2 linked regions of the Bremerella alba genome follow. The protein of the gene in region 1 binds, or shares a complex with, the protein of each later gene. Links are inferred from orthologs where the notes say so. Each region holds a gene or a part of one and is shown on either strand. Other genes may lie near its edges.

The links.
Region 2: the proteins of carB (region 1) and carA are in contact, whole or in part, in a solved structure (PDB 1KEE), measured with the Escherichia coli proteins. The link is inferred for Bremerella alba from one-to-one orthologs.

What each region holds. Positions count from the first base shown.
Region 1 is NZ_JABRWO010000004.1:308,565-323,971, forward strand. The notes cover bases 4,023-7,885. They hold carB (carbamoyl-phosphate synthase large subunit), read left to right. Parts: upstream 4,023-4,409; coding sequence 4,410-7,685; downstream 7,686-7,885. Other genes in these bases: HOV93_RS09040 (indolepyruvate ferredoxin oxidoreductase subunit alpha), read right to left, coding at 7,779-7,885. In the rest of the region: HOV93_RS09020 (sigma-54 interaction domain-containing protein), read right to left, coding at 1-91; HOV93_RS09025 (hypothetical protein), read right to left, coding at 198-2,402; argH (argininosuccinate lyase), read right to left, coding at 2,480-3,868; more of HOV93_RS09040, read right to left, coding at 7,886-8,054; HOV93_RS09045 (protein kinase domain-containing protein), read left to right, coding at 8,178-9,593; HOV93_RS09050 (class I SAM-dependent methyltransferase), read left to right, coding at 9,614-10,393; HOV93_RS09055 (hypothetical protein), read right to left, coding at 10,390-10,746; HOV93_RS09060 (DUF1559 domain-containing protein), read right to left, coding at 10,749-11,822; HOV93_RS09065 (chemotaxis protein CheD), read right to left, coding at 12,031-12,519; HOV93_RS09070 (hypothetical protein), read left to right, coding at 12,887-13,165; HOV93_RS09075 (hypothetical protein), read left to right, coding at 13,260-13,640; HOV93_RS09080 (hypothetical protein), read right to left, coding at 13,651-14,403; HOV93_RS09085 (hypothetical protein), read right to left, coding at 14,496-14,978; HOV93_RS09090 (Tex-like N-terminal domain-containing protein), read right to left, coding at 15,158-15,407. UniProt on the Escherichia coli protein: Large subunit of the glutamine-dependent carbamoyl phosphate synthetase (CPSase).
Region 2 is NZ_JABRWO010000003.1:397,983-412,462, reverse strand. The notes cover bases 4,974-7,909. They hold carA (glutamine-hydrolyzing carbamoyl-phosphate synthase small subunit), read left to right. Parts: upstream 4,974-5,832; coding sequence 5,833-6,987; downstream 6,988-7,909. Other genes in these bases: HOV93_RS26350 (CPBP family intramembrane glutamic endopeptidase), read right to left, coding at 6,988-7,665; HOV93_RS07340 (hypothetical protein), read left to right, coding at 5,096-5,515; HOV93_RS07345 (aminotransferase class I/II-fold pyridoxal phosphate-dependent enzyme), read left to right, coding at 4,974-5,085. Outside these bases: HOV93_RS07355 (peptidylprolyl isomerase), read left to right, coding at 335-2,272; HOV93_RS07350 (hypothetical protein), read left to right, coding at 2,473-3,654; more of HOV93_RS07345, read left to right, coding at 3,835-4,973; ppdK (pyruvate, phosphate dikinase), read left to right, coding at 8,014-10,683; HOV93_RS07320 (PcfJ domain-containing protein), read right to left, coding at 10,765-11,979; HOV93_RS07315 (DoxX family protein), read right to left, coding at 12,276-12,689; HOV93_RS07310 (VOC family protein), read right to left, coding at 12,745-13,173; HOV93_RS07305 (SRPBCC family protein), read right to left, coding at 13,213-13,797; HOV93_RS07300 (DUF1579 domain-containing protein), read right to left, coding at 13,828-14,310; HOV93_RS07295 (YciI family protein), read right to left, coding at 14,368-14,480. UniProt on the Escherichia coli protein: Small subunit of the glutamine-dependent carbamoyl phosphate synthetase (CPSase).

The sequences.
Region 1 (15,407 bases):
TCATCTCCTTACCGGTACCTGTTTCGCCCAACAAAAGTACTGAAGCATTGGTCTGGGCAACTTTACGCGTGAGACGGTAGACGTCCCCCATCGCCTTACTCGATCCGATCAGGCCGGGGATGGGCGGTTCGTACCCTAAGGGTGCGTAATCTTGCGTGTAGTTGGAAGTCGTTTCGGAGTACAGTCCCATTGCAAACCTACGGGCCAATCTTGGCCGGTTGGTCGAAACGAACGCTTTGGGTCGGCGCCTCGAGGATGTCCAGAATTTTACCCAGCACGGCCTGAGTCTCGGGGTCCAATTCCTCCGAGGCGTTATAGCGGTCGAACTGGGCGATAATCTGATCTTTGGTAAGGAGAATACCGCGACGCTCAATGGCTGCCTGCATGGCGTCGGCACAAGCCTGACGCTGGGCAAGCGGGTTGAAAGGGTCGCTCGCGTAGTCCACTAATGCCGTCTGAGCGGCAGGCGTAGCCAGCTTGCCAAGCAGGTTCGCAATATCGCCGGTGACGTTCTCATCAACCAATCGGCGAACGGCAATCTCTTCGATTTTCAGAAAATTGTAAAAGTCATACTCGTCAGAAACGTCGAGCATTCGGCTCATTTCCTTGATGGCGAATTCAGCATCGGCTTCGCGCTGATCGGCAGGAACCAGCAAACGCCCCTGAGAAAGGTAAAGCTGCTTCAATTGGAAGACGAAACCTTCAACATCGTTAGGACGAATCATGACATGCGTGAGAGGATCGTCCTTGGTTCGCAGTTGATAATGAACGACTTCCCCAATCGGAGCGATAATGCCGATCGGCAAGTCGGCCGTACGGCGATCTTTCCGCAGAATCTGAACCGACTCCATCATGGCCGGTAACGCGAGTGGCTTACTAATGAAGATCGCTTCGATATCAGGAGAGGAATAAGCCTGCTTGAATAGCTCTCGGCCCCCAGGCGTGACCAATGGCTCGAGCTGAAGTTCAGCCAGCAGGCCTGCCATGTTCTGGGCTCTTTGTTGATGCAATTCCCCTAGCAAGATATTTCGCTTACCTTGCGCTGAGGCCATGAACCCCAACGTGTCTAACAGCTCGGCAGAACCGGCATAAGGGGATTTCGGATCGATGGTCAAAATCGCTTTGGCCGCTGCTCGGCGGATACGATAAACGGGCGACTGGAGCGCCAAAGCCAACGGGCTAAGTTTCCCTTCGATCGCGATCAATAGATCCGCGTTTTTGGTCTCGCCGATCTGCTCGCAGGCAACCACGGCTGCCTGGGCGAACTTGCGGTCTTCCAAGGCTTGAACCAGCGCCAATTGCAAAAGCTCGACACCATGCTGGTCGACCAGTTTCTTCAGCTCTGTATCGGACTCATCTAAGACGCCCATTCGCTGCATTGCAGCCAACGCCGCTTGAACTTGAACTTCCGCATTTGTCTCGTCTAACGCGTAGAGATCACGTAGCAACTGACCCGCCGTTGCCACCTCGGCATCCGCCGGCGGAACAGGCGTCATCACGACTTGCTTCTTTTCAGCATCCCACGTCCATAGTTCGACCAAGCCATCTTCGTTGACCGGGAACATGGGACCATCGCCAAGATATCTCTTTACCCGTTTTGCCAAGTAGACTTTCACATCTTCTTCGGTCGGTCGTGTCCGCACGGTTGCGTCCAGGTACTGACCGATCTGCGAGCGAAGTTGATCGTCATCGGTTAAGACATAGGGCCCCACCAGAAATTGGGTGGCCTGATCTAAGTCGAGTTCTTTGGCAACGTCCACCAATTCGGCCACGAACAATGGGTCGGAACTGTCGAGAGCCGCGAGAAGCGGTTCGTAGATGGTCCGCCCCAGGCTAACGAGCATTCTTTTCGCGGCAGGACGGACGGCTTCGCGGCCTGGGTCAGCGAGTGCGTTAAAAAGCGGGTTGGCGGCGTCCGTTCCCGCATTCTTCAATTGCTTAACGGCTTGATTGCGAGTGAACTCGTCCTTATCGATTAGTTGGTCGACAAGCTTGTTGAGCCGCTTAATATCCTTGAAGTAACGATCGAGCTTCGTCAGCAGCATGGTGGCGGCCGTGGCTCCTTCCGGCTGCAAAGACTCTATCGATTGCAGACGGAAGATGCGGCCGGTACCGAGCTTTTGCTGAGCGGCCAGCACTTCGTCTTCGTTCGGGTCGTTCTCGATTAACTTTTGCAGATAGACTTTGGACAAATCGCTCCGACCAAGATCAGCCGAGAGTAACGCCGCATCAATCAACTGCTCAGGCGTTGTTGGGTTGGATTCCTTGATGGTTTGAATGGCCGCCGTATCGACAGGCGTTTCGGGCGCGAGCTGCTCCCGTTGCTGGGCTGAAGCATCTTGTACGATGATCAAACCAACAAGGACATAGGCGGTAAAAGCAATTTCCAGGAATCGTTGCATCTGATTTTCGCAAGGTTAGTGGGGTGGCATTTTGGACAAAAATGCCCATTCCTTGGTAAGGACACGCTCCGGAGCGATCAGCTCAATTCTAATTGCTCCTTCCAGCGAACGACTTGCTTTTTCACCATCTCAGGCGAGGTTGAGCCATAACTTTGGAATGCAGCAACGGCTCGCTCTACTCCCAAGACCTCATAAACAGACTTATCCAACAAATCGTTAACTGCCGTAAAATCCTCAAGCGGCAATTCTGACAAGCGACACCTCTTCTCCATCGCCTTGCCGACTAAGCTGCCAATTTGATGATGGGCCGTTCGCTGGGGAGTTCCTTTGCCTATCAGGTACTCCATAAGCGTAGTCGCATCGAGGAAGCCATCTTCCAGTCGCGAGTTGATCGACTCTGTATTCAATGTCGCTCCTTCGACAATCGAAGCCGTAAGGTCGAGCGAGCGGTGCACCGTGTCGACCGAATCGAACAGTCGCTCTTTGTCCTCTTGCAGATCTCGGTTATAGGCCAGAGGCAAGCCCTTAATGAGGACCAGCAGCGATTGCAGATTGCCGATAACTCGAGCCGTTTTACCGCGGATCAGTTCGCAGACATCCGGGTTGATCTTCTGCGGCATGATCGAACTGCCGGTACAGAACTGCTGGGGAACCTGAATGAATTTGAATTCCACGCTCGACCATAAAACCCATTCGTCTGCCCAAACACTAAGATGCTCGGCGATCATGGTTAGGCAGAACGCGTATTCCACCAGGAAGTCACGATCGCTGGAAACATCAATGCTGTTGGCCGCCACTCCCTCGAATCCCAAACGCTTCGCAACGTTTTCACGATCGATCGGAATCGTCGTTCCCGCCAGAGCGGCGGTCCCCAAGCTACAGACATTGACGCGACGACGACAGTCGGCCAGACGCTCGCGATCGCGTTGAAACTTTTCGCTGTAAGCCAACCAGTAATGCGGAGCAAGTACCGGCTGAGCCCGCTGCATGTGGGTGTAGGCTGGCAAAATCACGTCCATGTCTGCATCGCAGCGACCGACAAACGCGCTTTGCAACTGCTTCAGCAGTCGATCGGTCTCATCGATCGAGTCCCGGATCCAAAGCCGTGCGTCGGTCGAAACCTGGTCATTTCGGCTCCGCCCGGTGTGTAATTTTCGCCCAACATCCCCCAGGCGATCGACAAGTGAGCTTTCGATGTTCATGTGAACATCTTCTAGCTTCTCGTCAAACTGAAAGGTTCCGTTTTCGATCTCGCCTTTGATAAGTGCAAGCGCCGTAGTGATTTGCGCTGCCTCGTCGGCAGTCAGTACACCGACGTCAGCCAGCATTTCGGCATGGGCGATCGAACCACGGATGTCTTGGGCGTACAGACGGTGGTCGAAGCTGATGCTTTCGGTGAATTTTTCGACCCGAGCGTCGACTCCGGAGTGAAACACTCCGCTTTGAGAGGGGCTGTTCCGGGACAAGGTTGCCTCAGAATTATGCAAGGATTGGCGTGTATTAAGAATCGTAAACCACTTAAATGCTAAGTGGATCGGTAACCACTGTCAACGCGCCAGACTAGGAGCTGCGCAGTTATTAAGCAACGAAAGAGGCAAAATAGCCCTCTTGGACCGATATAGCCGGAAAGTCGCCCGCAATCTTAGTAGATTTGGATGTTTCTAGGACATCCTGCTATTTCCCGCAAACTACCAGGCCACGCGGATGCCCACGCTTAACGCACTCTCTGCCACGATGTGATAAGGGGCGGTTCGCCGAATAGCGGAACCGGCCTAACCCCTCAGCACGACATCAGTTGTTTCGGGGAAATAGCCGCCCATCTTGTTCGCTTTGCCAAAGCGTAAGCGAATCGATCGAGCGATCATTTCTTGAAGCCCTGCCCGCGCCCCTTGTTATCGCGTCGATCGTGCGGTTAAATTGGTGGGATTTTGCACTTCAAGTTCATGAAGACAGGGGCCACCGTGTGCCTGTCACCGCCCTCACTTCAGCCCAGTACGAGAGCCCCCAGTGCCGCGACGCGACGATATCAAAAAGATCTTGATTATTGGTTCCGGTCCTATCGTGATCGGCCAGGCCTGCGAGTTCGACTATTCCGGCACCCAGGCCTGCAAAGCGCTTCGAGAAGAAGGATATGAGGTGGTGTTGGTTAACTCCAACCCAGCCACCATCATGACCGACCCGGACACGGCCGACTCGACTTACATCGAACCGCTGACCGTCGGCATCTTGGAAAAGATCATCGCCAAAGAAAAGCCCTGTGCGTTGCTGCCCACCTTGGGTGGACAAACGGGACTGAACTTGGCCATGGATCTCGACAAGCAGGGAATCCTGGAAAAGTACGGCGTAGAAATGATCGGTGCCAGGGCGGACGTCATTGCCAAGGCCGAAGAACGCGAACAATTCAAACAGGCGATGGGCAAAATCGGCCTGGAGGTTTGCCGAGGCGCAACGGTTCGCACGGTGGCCGATGCTCGGGCTGTGCTTGAAGACGTTGGCCTGCCGGCGGTCGTACGGCCTAGCTTCACGATGGGTGGCTCCGGTTCCAGCATCGCTTACAACCGCGAAGAATTTGACCAGCTAGTTCGCAACGGGCTCGACCAATCACCCGTGACGGAAGTGTTGATCGAAGAATCGATTATCGGCTGGAAAGAATATGAGATGGAGGTGATGCGCGACCGCGACGACAACGTCGTGATCATCTGCTCCATCGAAAACTTCGATCCGATGGGCGTTCATACCGGCGACAGTATCACCGTCGCCCCTGCCCAAACGCTAACCGACAAAGAATACCAGCGAATGCGTGACGCTTCACTGGCCGTTATTCGCGAGATTGGCGTAGAGACCGGCGGATCGAACATTCAATTCGCGTGCGACCCGGTATCGGACCGCATGATCGTCATCGAGATGAACCCTCGCGTGAGCCGTAGCTCGGCATTGGCCTCGAAAGCTACCGGCTTCCCCATCGCCAAGATCGCCGCCAAGCTGGCTGTGGGCTATCGCCTGCACGAACTGCCCAACGACATTACCCGCGAGACGTTGGCCTGCTTCGAGCCGTCGATCGATTACGTCGTTACCAAGATTCCCCGCTTCGCATTCGAGAAATTCCCTGAGGCCGACAGCACGCTGACCACGCAGATGAAGAGTGTCGGCGAAACGATGGCCATCGGCCGGACGTTCAAGGAATCGTTCCAAAAGGCGCTGCGTGGCCTGGAAGTGGGTCGCTTTGGTTTCGGCTGCGACGGCAAGGACCTCTGGGGCACCGACGAACAACCGGCCGAGGACGAAATTCGTGCGAAGCTCTCTAAGCCCAACGCCGATCGTCCCTGGTATATCCGCTATGCGTTGAAGTCTGGCATGACGGTCGCCCAGTTATACGAAGTTACCGGCATCGATCCTTGGTTCGGCGATCAGCTCAAGCAACTTGTCGAACACGAAGACGAACTGCTCGAGATCGGTTCCATTAGCGAAATCACCGACGAGAAGCTCCTGCAAGCCAAACGCTGGGGCTTCTCAGACCGCCAACTGGCAACCCTGCTGAAAAGCAGCGAGATGGAAGTCCGCGGCGAGCGCAAGAAACGTGGCATTGCCGCAGTCTACAAATCGGTCGATACGTGTGCCGCGGAATTTGAAGCCTACACGCCATACTATTATTCGACCTACGAAATCGAAAATGAGGTCCCTGCTAAGAATCCGGAAAAGAAGCGGATCATGATTCTGGGTGGTGGTCCCAACCGAATCGGCCAGGGGATCGAGTTCGACTATTGTTGCTGCCATGCCTCGTTCGCGCTGAAGGAACTGGGCATCGAATCGGTAATGGTCAACAGCAACCCAGAAACGGTCAGTACCGATTACGATACATCCGACCTGCTATTCTTCGAGCCGCTGACAACCGAAGACGTATTGAACATTTGCGACGTGATTCAACCGGACGGTGTCATTGTTCAGTTTGGTGGTCAGACGCCACTGAACCTGGCCCGTGGCCTGTCCAACGCCGGTGTTCCGATCATCGGTACAAGCGTCGACACGATCGATGCCGCAGAGGATCGCGAACAGTTCCAGCAACTGCTCAATCGTTTGAACCTGAAGCAGCCCGCCAACGCGATCGCTCGCAACATGAGTCAGGCCCGAGCCGAAGCCGTCAAGGTTGGCTATCCGGCGTTGGTTCGCCCCAGCTTTGTGCTCGGTGGTCGCGCGATGGAGATCTGCTACGACGACAAGCAGTTCGAGCGATTCGTAGCCGAAGCGTTTCTAGTTGCGCAAGGACAACCAGTGCTGATCGACCGTTTCCTGGAAGATGCCACAGAGGTCGATGTCGACTGCATCAGCGATGGCGAAAACGTCATCGTCGCTGGCGTAATGGAACACATTGAAGAAGCAGGTGTGCACAGTGGTGACTCGGCCTGCGTGATTCCTCCGTACAGCTTGCCGGGCCCTATCGTGCAAGAGATTCGCGAGGCGACCATCGCCATGGCGAAATACTTGAAGGTCGTCGGCCTGATGAACGTCCAGTTTGCTGTGAAGCAGGAAGAGGGCGTCAACAATGTTTACGTTCTGGAAGTGAATCCGCGTGCCAGCCGCACGGTGCCGTTTGTCGCCAAGGCGACTGGAATGCCGGTCGCCAAGATCGCTGCCAAGGTGATGACCGGGTGCACGCTCCCAGAACTGGGCATCACCGGCGAACCTATTCCGGCGCACGTTTCGATCAAAGAGTCGGTCTTCCCGTTCCGCAAGTTCGCTGGTGTCGACATCGTGCTCGGCCCGGAAATGCGATCGACCGGTGAAGTGATGGGGATCAGCGAACGCTTCAGCCTGGCATTTGCCAAGTGCCAATTGGCCGCGGGCGTGGTGCTCCCTCAACCGGAAGATGGCAAGATCTTTGTGAGTGTCTCCGAGCGCCATAAAGACCAGATCGCTGACATCTCTGCCCGTCTGAGAGATATGGGTTACGAGCTTCTAGCCACCGACGGTACAGCCCGCCGACTGGAAGAAGCAGGCGTCCCTGCTCAGCGAATCAAGAAGCTGGCTGAGGGTCACCCGAACCTGCTGGACCTGATGATCGACGGAGCCGTTTCTTTGGTGATGAACACGCCCAACGGCAAGGGTGCCCGAACCGACGAAGGGCGCATCCGCGCGGCCGCCGTGCAGCACGGCATCCCTTGCATCACCACCATCCAAGCCGCCGAAGCCGCGACCAAGGCAATGGAAGCCTTGCGGGTAGAAGAGATGGAAGTCGAATCGCTGCAGGATCGCTTCAAGCAAGTACGACTGCAGCAAACGACGTAAGGCTTAGGGTCGCCTAGACGTCAGCTTCAACCACGTAATGTCAGCCGAAAAAATCCAGGGGCGAATGAAAAGCCCCTGGTTTTCAACCGAAATCTATTCGGCAAGTGGTGACTTTCTTTCGACAATCACGGGCAATTTCGCGGCCATCTCTTCGTTGATCTGGATGTATTCGTGCCACTCTTTAGGCACAGAGTCTTCATAATAGATGGCGTCGACCGGGCATTCCGGCTCGCAGGCACCGCAATCAATGCATAACTCAGGATCGATATAAAGCATCGTATCCCCTTCACGAAAACAGTCGCACGGGCAAACCGTAACGCAATCGGTATACTTACAGCCGTCGCACGGCGATGTAACAACAAAAGCCATGAGAACTTTCCTTACGCTTTGGTGTCATGAGTCTTAGGAGGAAGTCTTCCTCGTCTAATAGTTACATGCGTTTTCCTTTCGGGTTTGGTCACGCGACGAAGTTCTTTTCCGGAAAGCTTTTCAATGCAGGAAACAAAGACGCAGGCAGATCGGAACTCCCGGGAATTGCTCGCGGAGTTGATCGCCGGTCGACCGGAAGCCGCCGATCGGATCTTTACGCGTTACGCTGCACGTCTTTTGCCACTAATCAGGAAACAGATTTCACTGAAGTTACAAGGGCGGATCGATGCCGAGGACATCACCCAATCGGCGATGGGCAGCTTCTTTCACCGTGCATCGAACGATCAATTTGTGCTGGAGCGTTCCGGTGACCTGTGGAGATTGCTCGCCGCGATCTCTCTCAACAAGCTTCGCCGAAGAGTTGCTTGGCACTCGGCTGCTAAACGCTCGATCAAACGTGAAGAACCTACGCTGCCTGCAAGCAACGAAGCTATCCCATCCCACGAGGATGCCATCGCCGCATTGGAGATCGCCGAAGGGATCTTTCGAGAATTATCGGCTGACGAACAAACGGTGCTTCGGCTCACATTGTCAGGCGATACTCCCGAGGAAATTGCCCGCGAGATGAGCAAATCTCCGCGTACCGTCCGCCGCTGGCTGCAAGCCGTACGGGACGCGTTTGAACATCAGGTGGACATGCGGCATCTTCCCAAAGCAGAAGCCCGGGCAACGCTCTCATGGGAAGACTATCTGCTGAAACAGCACGTCGGTAGTGGCGGGTTCGGGAAGGTGTATCGTGCCATCGAAAAGCGTCGAAACCGCACCGTGGCTATCAAGGCACTCCATAAACGTCACCAGAAAGATCCGTTCGCGGTCGAGTACTTCATCCAGGAATCGACCCTATTAGCCAAAATCCACCACCCTTGTGTCGTCGGTGTGCACGGCCTAGGACAATACCCAGGCGGAGGCTACTTTCTAGTGCTCGACTGGGTCGAGGGTGAAGATTTGCAAAAGTTAATCGATAGGCAGCCCTTGAACGTTGCCGAGGCATTGCGAGTTATCCGGCAAGTGGCTGTTGGCATTGAAGCCGTTCACGAGGCAAATATTGTTCACGGCGATTTAAAACCAGGCAACGTTCTCGTTTCGCGATGCGGAGCCGTTCATGTGACCGATTTTGGATTCGCGGCCCTGCGGTCTGATCCACCCTCGAAACGCTTGCCACGCGGTGGCACCGTAGCGTATCTTGCCCCGGAACAACTTCAAGACTCGGCAATTGATAACACCCTAGATATCTATGGCCTGGGCGGGCTGCTATACGCTTTGCTCACTGGGCAGCCTCCACGGGTGGGTTCCCCATCCGAGATCTTGAACCAGCTAGAAAACAAACAGCCACCATTAAGACCTTCCGTCGCGAAACCGGAACTGTCTATCTCTCCGGAATTAGAGGCCCTCATACTTCGGTGCCTTGATCCTGATCCTGCTCGTCGGTTTTCCGATGTCTCCGCATTTCTAAACGCTGTAAAGAGAATTAACTGTTAACGATTCCCGGAGATAATTCAATGGACGTACTACACCACAATCAAGAAGCCTGGAATCGTCTGGTCGAAGCCAATGACCGCTGGACCGTGCCCGTCAGCTCGGAAGCAATCACTCAGGCCAGAGCAGGGGAGTGGTCGTTAATCCTTACGCCTACCAAGCCCGTTCCGCGGCATTGGTTTCCGGCGGATTTATCCGGAACGAATATCTTGTGTCTGGCTTCCGGCGGCGGTCAGCAAGGGCCCATCCTCGCGGCGACTGGGGCCGATGTGACGGTGTATGACAATTCGCCCAAGCAGTTAAGCCAAGACCGCTTTGTGGCCGAGCGTGATGGGCTTTCGCTGCAAACAGTGCAAGGCGACATGGCCGAGTTGGGAGCCTTTGCCGATGAGGCGTTCGACCTGATCTTTCATCCATGCTCGAACTGCTTTGCCAAGAACATTCTGCCGGTCTGGCGAGAGGCCTTTCGCGTACTAAAGCCAGGCGGGACACTTCTCGCTGGTATATCCAACCCGGTGCGATTTATCTTTGATGAGGCTGCTCAGGATGAACGCGGAGAGCTGGTTGTGCGGCACAAGATTCCGTACTCGGACATATCCCATCTGACGCCGGAAGAACTCGAAAAAGTGATGCGGTCGCAACCTCTCGCATTTGGGCACACGCTCGAAGACCAGCTTGGTGGTCAGCTGAAAGCAGGGTTTGTGCTGGTAGAGCTGTTTGAAGATCGATTCGACGAAAGCGATTTGATCTCGCGTTACGTCGACACCTTCATGGCAACTCGCGCTCTCAAGCCTGGCGGCTAGTCGAGCGACGGCAACGGACTTGCTTGCTGGGTCTGCGCCTGCATCAACGTCCGTACCGAAGCATACGCGGACTCCCATTTCCCGTCGCTGGCCTTCTGAGCTATCCCTTGAAGCCAGGCCGCTTCCTCGGGTTCTAACTCACCGTCTTGCGTAGACTGGTCGATCATTTGCGTGATCTTGGCGATCTTAGCCTCATTCTTTCCATTACAGGCCGAGCCCAAGGCCATCGCATAGTCGTACCCTTTGCGGCTGATCTCGCCAAAAGTCGGACGCGTGAGCCAATAAGCGATTGCAGCGGCAACAAGGACAATGCCGAGCAAGGCGACGATCAAAGTTCCTTTGGACAACTCCATAGTTAGAATCCCCTCGACTGAATGACTTCACCTTCGTTCATACTGGCCATCTCGGCGGCTAGAATCAGGTCGATCGTTTCCGGCTGGAGACTGACCGAACCATCGCCGAACAGGACGTTCCCGCCGCCTGGGTGTTCGGAGTACATCTGCCCCACGTGTAGTGTCGGATAGTTCATTGGATGAATGATCGGATCGCCGGTGATATCGAGCTCGCCTCCGGATGGACCGACATGCATCATGACGAGCGTTGCCGCCGCGTCCGGCCCGTTCTCAGGCGTGGAAAACCTTGGATGAGTAAACGCTCCGGGGATGGCACCGACCCATGTCTTGTCGCTGAGTTTCGAGGAGTGCTCGCTGATGAATAGCGTATTGGTCGTGCCGTCGGTCACGTCACGGAAGCTGACCTTCGAGTTACGGTAGAAAGGTCCATCGGCAACCTTCGAGGCATCGCCATGAATCTGAACTGTGGTGGTGGTCCCGGTATAGATGTTGGTGAACACAGGGCCACTGGCCGACGATCCGCATTCTCCCCAGCACGACTCTTGCCCGTGACTGGCGATGTAGTGTGAACGACCTACGTCTATGGAACTGCCATATCGTGTGAGAGCGTTCCCAGAACTATCACGGACGGTAAAGGGATCGTGTTCTCCGCTGGACGACGGGCAAAGATAGGCTTCCAGCTTCGTGCTGATAAAAGGCCGATTCGCAGAATCCCAGATGGGCTGCCTCATATTTAACGAATCGGTAATGTTGCGTTGCTCCATAAACGGCAGGAGCAACGCCCCCCACCCCCAGCCAGGTGCGGCGTCCCAAGTATCCGAGTCGATCGAAGCCCAAGCAGGCCCATTGCCATCGCGTGTCGCGTAGCTGACATATCCCGATGGAAACACCTGATGGGTCGACGCGTAATTGTGAATTGCGAGACCGATTTGCTTCAGATTGTTGGTGCACTGCATACGCCGAGCCGCTTCTCTGGCTTGCTGCACCGCTGGCAACAGCAGAGCAATTAACACACCAATGATGGCAATTACCACCAATAACTCCACCAGAGTAAATCCACGACGTAAATGATTCATTTCCGCAAATCTCCGCCCAGCAACCACCAGGTACCAAAGCCATAGTTTCCAGTAACAGCATCATAAATTTTGATTACTCAAAACATAGTCGCGAAGCCCCAGCATTGTCAATCACCAAACAATAAACTTTGGCTAATCAAAACGTTCTGTCCTAGATATCAAGCAAGGACGAACTGGCTATGCACACCCGATATGGGGGGCTATATGGCTAGATCTGGGCGACAAATTCAAGGCCGATTTTGACCCGAATTTCGCCACTCTCGAGATTGAAATAGATGACTCGGCCACTCGTGCCGCCGACGTGCTGCGACAAAATGGGAATCTTATTGAGCCTAAGAAGCTCTCGGGCCTTGTCGAGGTTCTTGCGGCCCACCTCATGTGCGGTACTCGATGACTTAAACATATTTGAGCCGCCACTCAGCTTGGCAACGATGGCTCGACGTCGAGCTCCACTCTTAGCCAACTGGTCCAACATCTCGGGGATGGCCGTATCCACGAAACGACCAGGCTGTTTATTGCAACCTTGGCTGTCACTCAGCATCGTATGAGCTAGGGCACCCTGACGTGTTTCCTGACACCAGAATGCGATACCGACGCAACTACCTAGCAAAGTCTCCAGCACATTTGGTGCTGAAGAGGCGACGATCCCGGCCATGGGCACGCGGATCGAAGTCTTGCTGAGGTTTCCGATAGCCATTTCGCTTTTTCCCTGTCGATTCGGCAAGGCACCCCACACGGTTTTGGGGTGCGACTAAATCTAGCATACGGTCCTCTGTGAGCAGCAAAGGATGAAGATTTCTCGCTGTTTCCCTTCCGGTGGGGGCAGCCTGGGCGACCAAAGAAAACGATTATTCCTATCGAAGCACTTGCTCAACTCAAGTACCCCCCAGGCTGAGTTCGCGATTCAGGCGGATTTTTTCATGTTTGAAATTCCGCGATATCAGGCAATTTCACCCCAGAAAGTTGACTTTGCTTTGATTAATTGGTACTAAATACTTCACAACTTGCTAAATCTCTGATACTCTCCGCATGTTCACCCTTTGACGCATTCATAAAGAAGAGCCATGGCTAAAAAGAAGGCGAAACCGCCAGTTGCCGACGCTAACGTACGAGTTCCGCGAAAAGAGCCATACGACAGTGACCGCATGAGCAATGTCGTGGAACGTCTGCGTGAGCAAGCAGGGCGTATTTCGCAGCTGGCGCGAACACTGGATGACGCGGATATCGATGAAGTCGTCATCGATGGACATGCGATGCTCTTACGCGGTTTGAACCAGATCGACAACTTCGCTGACAACGCCGCTCGTGCCGTCCGCGAAGCACGTACGATGAAGTTCGGCTAAACACGAACAAGCCCGTGCCGCCTCGGAATGGACCTTCCTTGCTGACGCTACCAGGGGAGATCGAACACTCTCATTTTATGCGCGGGGAGAGCGAATGGCCGATAAGAAGGTCTCTTGGGCCGCGTGGGGCTGGCTGACCTTGTTGGTGCTTATGTTGGTCATACCGATTCTTGGGGTGGCCATCGATCAAGCGTCCGCGCTGGGCTCGCTTCTCTTCCCGGTGATCGTTGGCTGCATGCTCGGTGCTTCCACGTTTCTTGCGGCGTTATACGTCAAAAACTATCCCTGGTGGTGGTCTATTGCGCTGGCCGTGTGGACGTTGATGCTGGTATTCTTTCACCGGCAACTAGGGCTGTTACTAACCGGGGGCGTGCTAGGCTGCGTTCTTGTTGTATTTAGAACGCCATTGCTTCAAGCTGGCCAACGCATGGTCCGCTGGTACCTAAACCGTCGAAAATCAGAGACGTCTGACTGAGCTTAGAGGACTAAGTTTTGGAACTGTCATCGGCGTCCGATTCTTGATCGTCATCCGCCATCGGCTTCTTATTCCACAGCATCTCGATTATCCGAAAGCCTTCGGGATCGTGTTGCAACAGTTCTGGCTTCACAAACGGATAAAAGTCGTTGGTCCCGAAATAAGCCTCCGACGATTCGGCAAAGTATTCTCTTTCGTTCTCAATGGCGTAGTGCTTTTTCTCATCGCCATTGATGTGCCGGACCTTGTCGTACCCACCTGACTTTCTTGCTCGCTGAAATGCCTCGATAATTCGCGGCTCATCATAACCGAGAACTCGGTCGTGATAGCCGTGCGAGAGTTCGTGCAGCAGCATGAACGGCTGCTCTTTTGTCCACTTCAGAAACGTCTTTGCGTTAGAGATTTCAACAGCCTTGGCTTTTTCACGAAGGAAACCATTATCGCTCAGCCAATCGGCCGACACATGGTAACACGCACACGGATTAGCATGCGTATTGTCACTTTCCAGCCAAATTGGAATTTTCTGGATCGCGGTAATCGCTTGCTCTGGAACGCGTCGCTGAATCTCGTAGAGCTGATAGTCGATCAGCTCTAAAGCGGCTTCCCCCGTTTCCCTCTCCTCGCGTAGTAAGGTCTTATGCACAAAGACATCCCACCCGCGGATATTTTTCTGATGATAGGCGCTGACAGGATCAGGCTTCGCCGTCTCGTTGTCACTGGTTTCAGCCCCCAAGACCACCGTAAATATTACAAGCCAATACATCGACTAACTCCCTAAGAAACCGGCAGAACGCCTTCTTAAGATTAACCCAACGGTGACCAGACCGCAAAACGGGTGCGACGAAGTACCTTCTCTTAGGATGCCGAGTACTGCTCGGCATATTCGACGACCCACAAATCGATTAGGTCACGAAAGTCGGCTTCTTCGACCTCGCTTAGCTTTTCGAAGTGGTTTCGATGGAATAGCTCTTTGTTACGGATCATTCCTTTGCCGGCGAGTTCAAGCACTCGCACCGATGAAAAAGGCTTGACCGCCAATTCAATCCGGCTGTAGAGATTGCGTCGTTTTCCGCCGGTCAGATCTAAATCATCGCGAACACAGGCTCCGCCCCAGCCTTGATCGCCAAAGAGCGTTTCATACTGGAAACCAGGAAAGTGATTGGGCAGCTTTTTGAGACACTTTTCGATGTAATCCGAGATCTTGAGACGTAATCGACTGTGTAGTTCGCGGCACTCCTCATCGGACATAGCCGCCTCGTGGGCAGCACGCTGCTTTGATTCGCTCCGTTTCTCACCGCGCTCGATAGCGCGTTTCAATCGATCTTCAAAGTCGGACATACGACAGTCTTTCCCCTAGGCAGAACTTAGAATTGCGTACGTTCCATTATTACGCCTGACCGTGATAGGAAAAACCACCGCTATGTGTTGGGGGTTTCCGTAGGACGTTTTTAGTTTTCAGCGAGGGAAAGCCAGAACGCACACCGCTTCTTGCTGGACGAAATAGGTCATCCTGTAGGCTACTTCTTCGGCTTTTTCTTATCGTCTCGCTGATTTTCGAAAAACTGCTGAAGGTCACCAAAGGAACGAAGTGGTTCTTTGCCTTCCTTCATCGCATCGGAAATAGGTTTGGAAGGCTTCGGCTTGGCTCGGCGATCCGCGTTTCGCGGCCTGCCCCCCTGCTTGGCTTTGCCATGTCCACCACCGGCCTGAGGTTTATGACCGGCTTTTCCCTTGCCCCGCTGAGGACGTTCGGCGCGGGGTGGCCGA
Region 2 (14,480 bases), on another replicon or contig:
GACGTAGGCTCTCGTTTCCAGAGCAGTGCATTTACGTCACTGCACTGCCCAGTGAAATAAACACAAGCGGTACGATAACCCCATGATGGTTTGTCGTACCGCTTTTTTTTGCGACGCCCTCATGCGGCAGTTTTGCTCTGTTGCTCGTCCCCGGCACACTTCTGGGTGCTAGCATTCTCGCGATCCACGGGAACAGCTTTTGACTGGATAGAAGAATCGACCTTGACCCGGTTCTAGCATTCTTCTTATATTTCGCTGCCCGAACCTTATGGTATCGGTCTATCGAACAACTCTCCTTGAGAAAATCTTGCAAGAAATTTTTGGAGCAAGCGGAATGACTGGCAAGGATGCTACTCGCCGACTTCCCCTGGGTACGTCCTGGGTTTTGGCAGCCGTCGGATTTGTTATTTTGATCGGTGGAGTCGTCGCCTGGCGACAAGTCACCGGCGGTCCGCAAACGGCGGAAGCTCAAGCACCTGTCCAACAACGACAGGCGTCCCCACAGCGTCAAACGGCTTCTGGGCCTTTGGCAGCTCCGGCGGAAGAAGTAGCTGCCCCGACGCGATCCGTTCAGAAAATTCAAACCGTTGCGGTCGTGAATCGTGAACCGATCTCCCGCGAAATACTGGCAGATGAGGCTCTTCGTCGTCATGGTGAAGACGTTCTCGAAAGCCTGCTCAACCGTCACCTGATCTCGATGGCCTGTCAGCAAAAGGGCATCCAGATCACCGAGGCAGACATCGACAACGAAATCGCCAACATCGCCAAGAAGTTTGGCCTATCGATCGATCGTTGGCTGGGACTTCTCAAAGAAGAACGAAACGTTAGCCCGGGTCAGTATCGCCGCGAAATCATTTGGCCCACGATCGCTCTTCGCAAATTGGCTGAAGGCCAGCTTGCCGTGACCGATGCCGAAGTTCAAGTCGAATACGAAAAGAACTACGGACCGAAAGTCAAAGTCCGCATGATCTCGCTCAGCGAACGTGGCCTTGCTGAAGAACTGCGGGCCAAAGCCGCAGCGAATCCAGATTCGTTCGCCGATATGGCCAAAGATCACTCCCAAGACGTCAACAGTGCGGCGGCTCGTGGCTTGATCCCACCGATTCGTAAACACATTGGCAATCAGGAAATTGAAGATACCGTCTTTGCGTTGCAACAAGGCGAAATTTCTCCTGTGTTGTTCGTTCAAGGTCAGTACCTGATTTTCAGGTGTGAAGAACACCTCGCGGCCGATCAAATTCCTGCCAACAGCCTGCCAGCAATTCGTCAACGCCTGGCAGACGCCGTTCGCGAGAGCAAGATGCGTGACGCCGCTGGCGACATCTATCAACAGCTGCAAGCAAACGCTCAAATCGTGAATGTTTTCAATGATCCGAGCAAGTCTTCGCAGATGCCTGGGGTGGCTGCTACGCTCAATGGCCAGCCTGTTAGCATCCAGGAACTAAAAGAAGAATGCATCAGCCGTCACGGCGTGGAAGTCTTGGATGGAGAGATTAATCGTAAGATTCTTCAGCAGGAACTGACCCGTCGCAAACTCTCGGTTTCTGAAGCGGACCTGGAAGCCGAGATCATTCGAGCAGCTGACTCCTTCGGCTTCCTTACCAAGCAAGGCAAACCCGACATGGAAGCTTGGCTGAAACAGGTAACCGAAGAGCAAGGCGTTTCGGTCGAACTGTACGTTCGCGATGCTGTCTGGCCTACGGTTGCCCTGAAGAAGCTGGTCGACAGCAAAGTCCAGATCAATGAAGAAGACATCGCCAAAGGTTTCTCGGCCAACTATGGCGAGCGAGCCCAGGTCCTAGCGGTTGTCTTAGATAGCCAACGCCGTGCTCAGGAAGTCTGGGAAATGGCTCGCCGAAACCCAACCGAAAAGTTCTTCGGCGAACTTGCCCGACAGTACTCGATTGAGCCTGTCTCGAAGAACAACGATGGTCAAGTTCCTCCGATTCGACAAAACGGTGGGCAACCAACCATTGAAAAGGAAGCCTTTAATTTGCGGCCAGGCGAAATCTCGGGCATTATCGCTACCGGTAATCAGTACGTGATTTTGTACAGCCTTGGTCTAACCAAGCCGCTGATCAACAATGTCGAAGATGTACGCGACGAGCTGGTCAAGGAACTGCACGAGAAAAAGCTTCGCTTGGCAATGGCCGAAGAATTTGAGCGTCTGCGTGATAACGCTCAAATCGATAATTTCCTGGCCAACACCACTCAGGCCGGCAAAGCGTACGAATCGGCTGTTCGTCAAAAGATGCAGCAGCAGCGAAAATAGTGCTTAAGCATCATCTCTGACCTCGCTGGTCAGATCTTCCTTCAAATGAAAAAGGATCGCACATCTGTGCGGTCCTTTTTTCATCTGCATGCATAAGCGATTTTTGGGATGAATTTCCTGACAAACTATCGTATCGTTTAAGAAGCAGCCCCCGCTGAGGGCATTTGCCTACCACCCTTGTCTCGCCAAGTTACCTCGTCATGCATCGCCTCACCTGGTCTCATTTGCTTCTCCGTAACAGCATGGTGCGTTTGCCCATGCTCGTTGCTTTTGTTCTGCCCCTGCTTCTCCATGCAAACGATTGCCGCGGGCAAGATACTGGGCAGGGCCAGCCCCTACTAAATATGGTTCTTTTTGTTCCATCAGATGTCGAACCACCCCCGGGCGTACAACGTCGCTTCGCTCAGATTGCGGCGATAACCGAAGAGTTTGTGGTTAAAGAGATGACCAAGAATGGTTACCCACCGAAAGTGACGACACCCTTCTCTCGTGACGAACGAGGAAACTACAAGTTCCTATTCGTCCGCGGAGAACATCCGGTTGGTAGCGGCAAATACGATAAGCCTGGTTTCCAGCACGGTGTCATCAACGCGGCCGTGAAAAAGTACAAGCTATCTAGAGATCGCCATGTTTGGTGGATCTGGGTTTACTTGGGTGATCCACCTAAGCGGTATTCCGACTATCGAGGTAGTGGTAACTCGATCGATGGCGGTTGGGCGCTGTGTAATTACACCAATCTTCAAGGCGAGCTCGATCCCAAGCTCCCCTTGGCTGGCGGACTCCATCAAGACCTAACCTTGAAGGCCTGCATTCACGAACTTGGCCACGGTTTTGGTCTGCCTCATTTAGGGCCCATGTCTCATGACCGACGTGGAAACACATTGATGGGGCCGCAAACGAAGGTTTTTCACGGTAAGGTCGATGCCCGCGAAAACGATGTCTATATGTGCGACGCCACAGCAGCGATGCTATGGACGCATCCAATTTTCTCGGGTAGCACCGCCAAACGACTGCAAATGCCGCAGTTTGAAATGACCTCGTGCGAGGGAGTGTACAATCGTAGTGGCCGCTATTTGGAAATCACTGGGAAAATCAAATCCTATATTCCCGCGCACAGCGTCGTTGTCATTGAGGAAGCCCCCAACGGGGGAGCCTACTACTTCCGAAAGTCGTTCGCAGGAAAGGTCGATGAGGATGGAAAGTTTCGTGTCAAAGTCACCGAACTGGAAAGACAAGAAGGGGAATTCCGCATCCTTTTCTGCTTTGAAAACGGAGTCAACTCGGGTGATGGAAAAGGGCACGGCGACAAAAGCGGGCTCACTAAACCGTATCGTGTCACCCGACGGGGAGTAGAACTTGTCGGCACAGGAGCCGAAAATTAGGTTCTGGCGTCAAACCGTGAACACTTCTTACTATCGGTTGTCCAATGTGAACAACTGGGGCTAACGCAATCGCGTCTCGCCTTGGCTTGTGCGCTTGTCGATTTTAGAATATGCGTGCCGGTTCCCCTTGTGAATCCTGGTAAATATAACATTCCACCACTTTGCTGAAACACGACGTCCATGTCCGATTCCGCTCAAACCAATGACGACCAACAAGACCCTCCTTTTGAGGTTCAATTCGCGCAGCGTGTCTATCGCTTGCCTCCGTACATGTTTGGGAGAATTAATGCCCTGCTGTACGAAAAGAGAGTCGCTGGAAACGACGTTATCGATATGGGAATGGGTAACCCGTCAGACCCGCCCGCTGATTACGTCATGGAAAAGATGTGCGAAGCTGTTCAGGATGTTCGCAACCACGGTTACAGCAAGTCCAACGGTATCCGTAACTTGCGCCGAGAAGTCGCCTCCAAATACCTCAAAAAGTATGGCGTTCGGCTAGATCCCGAATCGGAGGTCATGGTCTGCCTAGGATCCAAGGAAGGCTTTTCGCATATGTGTCTGGCCATGATGGGGCCTGGCGACACGGCGATTGTTCCGGCACCTTATTTTCCAGTCCACACTTATGCTGTCGCGTTGGCTTCAGGAAATGTGATTTCACTGGACGTTGGCGACAGCGAAAAGTTTCTCTCGAACATCGCCTACACGTGCGAGCACCTTTATCCTAAGCCCAAGCTTCTCATCATTTGCTATCCACATAACCCTTCGACAGTGACCGTCGAGCCGGAATTCTTTGTGGATGTGGTGAAGATTGCCAAAAAATATGGGCTGATGGTTATCAGCGACTTCGCTTATGCGGATGTCGCATTCGATGGATACAAGCCACCAAGCTTCCTCTCAGCCCCTGGTGCCAGTGACGTAGGTGTTGAATTCACGACGATGAGCAAAGGCTATAACATGGCCGGCTGGCGAGTCGGGTATTGTGCTGGCAATAAAGAGATGATCCGTGGCCTTGGTACCATCAAAGGCTACTACGACTACGGCATGTTCCAGGCTATCCAAATTGCGTCGATCATCGCTCTGCGAGAAGGAGATGCGGCGGTCGAAGCCCAGAGCCAGATCTATCAAAGCCGCCGAGATGCCCTGGTTGAAGGCCTGGTTCGACTTGGCTGGGACGTGACACCGCCTCGTGCTGGAATGTTTGTTTGGGCAAAAATCCCCGACCAATGGCAGAAGAAGATGAGTACGATGGACTTCGCCATGATGCTGCTTGAGAAAGGGGACGTTGCTGTCAGTCCCGGCAGTGGCTTTGGACCAAGTGGTGAAGGGTATCTGCGACTTAGCCTGGTTGAGAATGAAAATCGACTTCGTCAGGCTGTCCGTCAGATCAAAGGCTGCTTGAAAGACGCCGATTCGGAATCGATTTCAACTTAAGCATGTCCCTATGGCGGAAAACCAAGATTTCGAGATCGAGCTTGTCCACCAAACGCATGCATCTTGCGTGGGCAAGTTTCGCCTGACCACAGGCACCGACGATCCGCGACGCTGTGTCCTTACGGTTAAATGCGAATTGGGTGAATTCCAAGCTACCGAATGGAACTACTTCGATGCCCTTTGTCTGATCCGAGAGGAATTGGAACCCTCCGGTTGGCGTCCTCGCTGCTATGGTGCGTGTGAGGACGTCTATCCCTCCAACATGTGCCGCGACATGGGACGAGGGATGGTAGCCTACCGCAATCAAATCGGAAGGCCTGCTGAGCAAGAGCATCTGGTAGAGACGTTTGCAACCAGCTCTGAGATCGAACCCGCCTCAGTCGAACAGCAGCGGGCCTTTTTCCAGCGTTGGTTAAGTTCCCCGAGATAAATCAGGGTGCTCTGCTTGCGGATTCCCCTAGAGAGAAACTCTAGGCCCTGTACTTGAGAGTCTCGCAGCCTATAATAGCGGAAATTTGCCCACAGCCAGGGTCTATACCTACGTAAAAAAAGGAAAGCACCTGCTCGCCGAAACAAGTGCTTTCCCAAAGGCTGTCCAAACTTTCGCTTGGAGACCCACAGCCGTACTCCTTGGTATCGGGCTCACCTTCGGGAAGACTTTAGCCGCGTCAAAGAGCGGGTTGGTTTCCTTCTCGAAAATGTACATGGTCGTCCCCCGCGAACCCAGATTAAAGAAAACGAATCGACATGCCGCAGCCCGCCAAACTTGCTCTGGAAGATGGAACCGTTTTCACTGGCACCGCATTTGGAGCCATCGGCGAAGTCGCTGGCGAAGCTTGTTTCAACACATCGATGACAGGTTATCAGGAAATTCTGACCGACCCGAGCTATCGCGGCCAAATCCTGACCATGACTTATCCGCAAATTGGCAACTACGGTGTCAATGCCGAGGACATGGAGAGTGCTAAGATTCATATGGCAGGCTTTATCGTCCGCGAAGCGAGCCGCACGGTCAGTAACTTTCGCTCGGAAGGATCGCTTGACGAATTCCTAAAGAAGAATAATGTCGTTGGGATGGCCGATATCGACACGCGTGCCCTAGTGCGTCGACTGCGGTCCCACGGAGCGATGAAAGCAATCCTTTCCAGCATCGACCTGGATGATGCTTCCCTGGTGGAAAAAGCGAAAGCCAGCGATGGGCTACTAGGTCGCAACCTCGTTCAGGAAGTCCTCCCCGACCAGCAGAAGATGTGGGAAGAAGACCTCAGCCCCTGGATTAAGATGGGGGACCGTAATCGTGCACTTACCAGCCGCAAAGAACAAGACTTGCACGTGCTGGCTTTAGACTACGGCATGAAATGGAACATCCCTCGGCACTTGCGTGACCTGGGCTGCAAAGTCACCGTGCTGCCCGGAACGGTATCGGCGGAAGAAGTCTTAAGCCACGATCCGGATGGCATCTTTCTTTCCAACGGTCCTGGCGACCCCGAACCACTATCTGGCCCTGTCGAGACGATTCAGGGGCTTTTAGGTAAAAAGCCTATTTTCGGAATCTGTCTGGGGCATCAGCTGCTGTCCCTTGCTTGTGGTGCCAAGACGTTCAAGCTGAAGTTCGGACATCGAGGTGCCAACCAGCCGGTGCTCGACTTGGAAACCGATAAGGTTGAAATTACCTCGCAGAATCATGGTTTCGCCGTCGAAGAAAACACGCTTCCCAGTTGCCTGGAAATTACCCACCGCAATCTAAACGACAACACCGTTGCAGGCGTTAAGCACAAAGAACTGCCAGCATTCAGCGTGCAATATCACCCAGAAGCATCGGCCGGTCCTCATGATAGCGAGTACCTGTTCCTAAGGTTCCGCGAAGCAATGGACGAACGCAAAGGTGCCGCGACTACTTAGTTAGTCGGACGAGTTCTCGTCATCCACTGGTGCATACTTCTTCATGTACGCCAGTGCAAACCAGTCGTACAGTGTATGGATGACGATCGGAACGATAATATCTCCGGTGTAATAAAACCAAAGCCCGAGATAGGCCCCCATGACGGCACTGATGATGAAGTATTCCCTCGTCACAAAGTGCACCAAGCCGAATAATAGGCTGGTCAAGAGAATTGGCACTGCAGGACCAGCCTCAGGCCCCATAAGTTGATGAAGGTAGCTCTGAATCACTCCGCGAAAGAGAGCTTCCTCGCCAAGCCCTGCAGCTAAGCTAATCATCCCCAGTTCGAGAAGGGTCGCTTCGCGAAATAACGGGACGATCTCTCGGTCCATGTAGTCCTGAAGTTCGCCGAGCGACTGTATGTCGGAATACTGCAAACCCATGAATGCAACCAACAATGGTAGCGTCGCCAGGGCCCCCAGACCGATTGCCCCGAGCACTGCCGAGACGCTATCACTATCCCAACTGGCACTGATCCAAGGAGCGACATCGACGAACCACCCCAGTCCTACGGCGACGAACGCAAGTGCTGATTCAAAAAGCACCGCAGTACGGATAAACCCTTCGGCTCGCTCTCGAGCGGTCATTTCTGGGCCGTAGGGATCTTCGTAATCGTAGTCGTCTTCGTCGTCAAACACTGAGATTCGCTGTCGCTTGCAGTTCGTACTAAACTAATCGAGAGACGCATTTTAACTGGATAGTAACGCCCTGCCCCTCTAGAGTCTATTGTCTTGTTTCTACCGCGATGCGCCAAACGGCTTGCGGGGCAAATTGGGATGATTCCGAAAATCCCGATTCGTTAAATGGCGTAAGATGAGGGCTAGTTGACGCTTGCTTACATTCTCAAGTAAACTTTTCTGCTTATATCCGCATGAAATGCGGTCCTTCTGTGTATAGCTGGCGGGAACTCCCTGCGAGTTGCCGCGGCAGGGACACCCCTCACCGAACCACACTCCAGCGTTTGCGACATTCAAAGGTTTCCAAACATGGCCAAGAAAACGGCAAAGAAATCCAAGCCCTCGAAGATGGTGTACTACTTCGGCAAGACCAAAACCGAAGGCAAAGGGGTCAAAAAGGATCTGCTCGGCGGTAAAGGGCTGAATCTGGCAGAAATGACCGCGATTGGCCTGCCAGTCCCTCCTGGCATGACCATCACCACGCAAGTCTGTGCCGACTACTACAAAAACGGCAAGAAGTTGCCTAAGGGCTTGATGGATGAAGTCCACGATGCAATCGCTTCGTTGGAAAAAGAATTGGGCAAGAAGTTCGGCGACAGCAAGAACCCGCTGCTCGTTTCGGTTCGCTCGGGTGCTGCCGTTTCGATGCCCGGTATGATGAACACCATTCTGAATCTCGGTTTGACCGATGAATCGGTTGTCGGCTTGGCAAATGCAACTGACAACGAACGTTTCGCCTATGACGCTTACCGCCGCCTGATCGACATGTTTGGCGACGTCGTGATGGACGTCGATCGCGAGCACTTCGAGGAAGCATTCAGCGCGATCAAGAAGAAATACAAAGCGAAGCTGGACAATGAAGTCCCAGCGGCTGGCCTGATCGAGCTTTGCAACGAATACAAAGCGATCTACCAGAAGTACGCCGGTGAAGAATTTCCTCAAGACCCCATGAAGCAGTTGGAATTGGCTGTCGAAGCGGTCTTCAAGTCGTGGAACACCACGCGTGCCGTTCGCTACCGCGAAGTCGAAGGCATCCGCGGTCTGCTGGGTACAGCCGTCAACGTCCAGTCGATGGCTTACGGCAACATGGGCCAGGACAGCGGTACCGGCGTGGCTTTCACCCGTAACCCGTCGACCGGCGAAAACAAGTTCTACGGCGAGTTCCTGATTGACGCTCAGGGTGAAGACGTCGTGGCCGGTATTCGTACGCCACAGCCTGTTTCCGAAATGAGCAAGTGGAACAAGGCCGTCTACAAGCAGCTGATTGAAATCAAGGACATCCTGGAAGCCCACTACAAAGACGTTCAGGACATCGAGTTCACCATCGAGAAGGGTGAGCTGTTCATGCTGCAGACTCGTAACGGTAAGCGTACCGGCGCGGCTGCCGTGAAGATCGCCTGCGACATGGTAAAGGAAGGTCTGATCGACGAAGAGACCGCCCTGCTCCGCATTCCAGCGAACGACCTGACGCAATTGCTGCTACCAAGCTTCACGGTAGAATCGAAGAAGGACGCTACGATCCTAACGCGTGGCCTGCCTGCTTCGCCAGGTGCTGCCGTGGGCGTTTTGGCCTTCACCGCACAGGAAGCCGTCGATCGTACCCATGCTGGCGAAAAGGTCATCCTTTGCCGTAAAGAAACCAGCCCAGAAGATATCGACGGGATGCACTCTGCGGTTGGTATTCTCACCTCGACCGGTGGTATGACCAGTCACGCCGCCGTGGTGGCTCGTGGTTGGGGTCGCTGCTGCGTCGCAGGTGCCGGTGAAGTCGAGATCGACGAGAAGACTCGCAAGATCAAAGTCGGTGGCAAGACCTTCAAGCACTCCGACACCATCTCGATCGACGGATCGACAGGCGAAGTCATGGCTGGCACCGTCGAGACGAGCGAACCGAAGCTCTCCGGCGACTTCGCCAAGGTCATGAAGTGGGCCGATAAGTATCGAACCCTTGGTGTCCGCACCAATGCTGATACCCCGAACGACTCGAAGCGTGCTCGCGACTTCGGTGCGGAAGGGATCGGCCTGTGCCGTACCGAGCATATGTTCTTCGAGGAAGATCGTATCACCAGCATGCGTGAAATGATTCTTGCTGAAAGCGAAGAAGATCGTCGTGAGGCCCTGGCGAAGCTACTACCGTATCAGCGTGAAGACTTCATCGGCATCTTCACCGCCATGAAGAACCTGCCCGTGACGGTCCGTCTGTTGGATCCGCCGCTGCACGAGTTCCTGCCGCACGATCCCAAGGCTCAAAAGGAAATGGCCAGCCTGATCGGCGTTTCTCCTGCTAAGGTGAAATCGCGTGTGGCTGCCTTGCACGAATCGAACCCGATGCTTGGTCATCGTGGCTGCCGGTTGAGTGTCACCTATCCAGAAATTCTGGAAATGCAGGTCACCGCCATCGTTGAAGCGGCTATCGAATGCAAGAAGAAGCGTATCAACGTGATGCCGGAAATTATGATTCCGCTGGTTGGGACCGCTGCTGAGCTCGCATTGCTGCGTGAAAAGGCCGAAGAAACGATCGCCAAGACCAAGGAAGCCAAAGGCTACAGCGGCGAATTGAATATCTTGATCGGTACCATGATCGAAATTCCACGTGCTGCTCTAACCGCCGATGAAGTCGCTGAACATGCCGAGTTCTTCAGCTTCGGTACCAACGACCTCACGCAGATGACCTTTGGTTACAGTCGCGACGACATCAATACGTTCCTGCCAGACTATACCCGCTTGGAAATCCTGCCGACGGACCCGTTCCAGTCGCTCGACACCTCCGGCGTGGGTCAACTGGTCGAAATGGGCGTCACCAAGGGTCGTAAGGGTCGCAAAGGCCTGAAATGCGGTATCTGTGGTGAACACGGTGGTGACCCGGCTTCGATCAACTTCTGTCACACCGTTGGCTTGGACTACGTGAGCTGCTCACCATTCCGCGTGCCAATCGCACGCTTGGCAGCTGCTCAGGCTGCGATTCGCAACAGCAAGTAATAAGCTTGCGTTACGATCGGAAGACAATCAAAACGCCGACCTGAATTCAGGTCGGCGTTTTTCATTTCAAGTCCGAAAAGCCTAGTCTTCCAGACTCATCACCAATCCTTCTCGCGTAGCCCAACGCCGTAGGATTTCATTCGCTGCAGGGCTCAGATCTTCATTGCTCTTGGCTTGAGCCTGCACGATTGCTTTCCTTTCCGGATCGACTTCGATCGTCACAATGCGTTTGGGGCAACCTTTTAGATGGATCCGCATCGACCAAATTGATGATTTCCGATCAGCGCATTGCTCGACGTAGTCGCTGACGCAGTGATCCATCGCAGCTCCCTCCAGCATCAAGGCACGGTCGTTCAACAGCTCGAAAATGATCCATTTCACATCGCCATCCTGATGCACCATGGGCTGAACCTCTATCGCTGGCCAATGGAAATTTCGCTGCGCCAGCGATGGCCGTTTGAGCAGTAATTCCTGCCGCCAGTTACTCATGTGCCGCCAGAGAGAACCAAGGGTTCGCCCTTTCATCGAAAACTTTGGCTGCAGTGGCAAAGGTCCTCCACCGCGTCCCCAAACCTTTTCGGCTGGCTGAAACCTCTGCTCGTCGACAAAATCAACCAGCATCGACGCATGCTGAATGTAACTTGGCTTCTCGCGAATCAGAAAACGAATCATCGTTTCCCAAAAACGTTCGTCACGAGTCGGTTCTTTCAGGATCGTGTTGCGAACCAACTCCGCGGCCAATTCCTTGCTACCACTGAACCCACGAATCTGAGCCCACCGCATTGCTTCGCCAGGTTCCAGATGATCGGGCGTCTTAAGGAAACACTTAGCGGCCGTCGGCGATAACGCGATGCCAGGCTTCTGCTTGAATTGACGTACACCCCGTCCAGCGGCCATGTGCAGGTACAATTCGTGGTACCAGCGTTTGGCATGCGGTCGCATCCAGGCAAACGCCATAAAGTTCGGCACCGGATAGCGTTCGAACAAGTGTTTCATCAACGATCGAAGGGCGACTCGATTACTGGTCGGCTCTACTAGAAACTTCTCAGGACGCCAGAACTCGGGCTGGCGAATCCACTTAGTGCGGTATTTAGCCATATAGCCGAGAGCCCTGATACAAACACGTAGATGCTCAGGCTTCCGGATAGCTGGATCAAATCCGACACTCAATATTTCAGACTTCGCCCGCACCTCGCGTATCAAATTCCAATACACGCGTCGATGCCGTGCGCAAGGCTGTTGGCAGACGAGCATTTCGTCTACGTATTGTTTCATTTGCTGCTTACGAGAACTCATAGCAACCCATGCTTTCCTAGAAATTACGGACATACCGCGAGCGTTACACACGCTTCGCGAGTGATTTCAGGTCAAACCGAAACAAGCCTGACCAAGCACGTCACTGTCCGAAATCCAAGAGCATGATTACTAACCTTCCATCCGCAGGACTTTATCGGCGCGCGGATCGATCGCAAAATGAATAGAAAAGACAAGCGTTCATACAACGCCTGGCCGTCGGAAAAGAGAGATGCATGCCGACAGAGAAAGGTTCACTGAAATCTCTTCCAGCCAAATTAGCCCTACTTTTTGCGAGTCTATGACCGCACCGGAAGCAACGCCCATAAGCGGCGATCTCGCAAGAAAATGCCGAGCCATATCAACACGCCGATGATCACCTGCACGACGAACACGTCCCCGACTCTCCAGTGTGTACAAATCGCGCCGCCGATGTAGCCGGTCAGAAGGATAGCCCCGAGAACGGCCGTTTGCGGGATCAGATAAATGATCGCAATGACCAGTTCCAAAGTAGCCAGCGGATACTGAATCTCCATCGGCAATCCCAAGTGGGAGAAGCCTTCTTCCAGTCCCGGCCCTCCGACAAATTTCAATGCGGCGCTGGCGAGAAAGGCCAAACCGACGAGCGCGGAAATGGCCCGCCCTGTCCACTTTGCCGCGACTGGCGTCGATCTCGACTGCTCGGTGGAAGGGGCAATCTCTGTCTCGTTCATCCTCGGCTCCTCTGGAGGTAAAAGCTATGACCGTCAATGAAGTACTTGTGCAAAACTATTCGCTCGCCGAGCCAGCCTGGACCTGAGCGAATCCGGCAGGGTCCATCCAGAAGACTTCCCAGATATGACCGTCCAGATCTTCGAATCCATGTTGAATCATAAAACCATGATCCTTTGGCTCGGCATATGTCTTTCCGCCAGCGGCGACCGCCTTTTCTATAAACTTGGCGACTTCCTCTCGAGACTCTAGCTGCAACGCATTTAGTACTTCGGTACTTTTCTTGCTATCGCAAATCTCCTTGGGCGTGAACTCCTTGAAACGGCTTTCAATCATAAGCATCACCATGATGTTCTCTGAAACAATCATGCATGTGGCCGAGTCGTCGGTAAATTGAGGGTTGAACGTGAAGTCCAATTCCGTGAAGAACTCGACCGATTTCGCCAGATCTTTTACCGGCAGATTGACGAATAGCTGTTGAATCATCGTGTTCTCTCTTAGAAAAATGAAAAAGTGGCTGTGCGGCTACGAGGTTGTCGCCGATGCTTGTTTCTCGCTTATCTCTTTCAAACTGGCGAGCCCCTCGGTGAACTGGTCGCCGCACATCTTGTCGATGTCGATTATGAGATGAAAGAACTTCGCCATCAGGTCTACCTTACCACTCATGCTCCACGTCACCACCGTGCTCTTGCCCTCAGGCCGGAATGTGAAAACGACATCATTGTGACAGTCCATCGGAGCGGTCATTTGAAGATCAATCTGAATCGACTCGTTGGGTTCACTTTGGACGATGGTCGTGCTTCCAGCACCTGCGTTACCATTTCCCGCCCATCGCATGACGGCCCCCTGCCCTGCCGTGGGCCCTTCTAAAGTTGTCGTCATATTAGGGTCGAGCTTTTCGTAGGGAGACCAGGCCTTCCAGGCAGCGAACTGATTTACATGCGGAAAGACTACCTCAGGCGGAGCATCCATTTTCATGGATCGGGTAACCTGAAATTCATTTGGCTGCAGGGACACGGCAATTGCCAAAGCAAAGGCCAAAACGATCAGCCCGATCAATAAGAATAAAACGATATTCAAAACCCGACGTTTCACAGGCGAAAGTGCCATTTTAAGGATTCCCTTGAATAGGATAGATAATCATTGTTGGCGAGTATATTTGGCCGTCATGAACTCTTGCCAGACTTCGTTTTCGTCCAGCATGAAGGAATGCAAAATACGGTGGTCCTTGTCCACGATCTCAATAACATCCTGATATTGCGACATGCCTTCCCCAGTAAAACTAGGCCCAGTCGTGTTTAGCGTCAGCTGATTGCCTGCATCGTTGAGCGTGCCGCCTCCATAAATCCAGAGTGTGGCCATGCTCGACGAAACAAAAGAACCGACAAACGACTTCTGTTGCGGATCGTACCCAAGGGCCATTTGCGAGAGCGCTGTGCTGCCCTCAGGCATATCGCTCTCCATATCGCAAAGCACCCACACTTCGCCGAGAAGCCGAACGCTTTCCTTGCCGACAGATGTTTCCCTTGGCTTGCCAGGGCCCATATCCATTTCTGCTTCGATGGTCCAGTCACCCAACAAATTCTCTAGCCAGCGGTGCTCGACTTGAGGTTCAACGTGCATGAATATTGTCCTTGCAATGGGATTGAGAACGGGATCTAAGGTCAGCTACCGATGTGCCTAAATTTCGTTGGTTTCTTTGGCCAAACGCTCTGAGATTTCCAGAATCTGCAAGTTCATAGCTTCGTCAGCCGGGCGAATTTCAAAGGGGCCCATGCGAACTCCAGGATGCT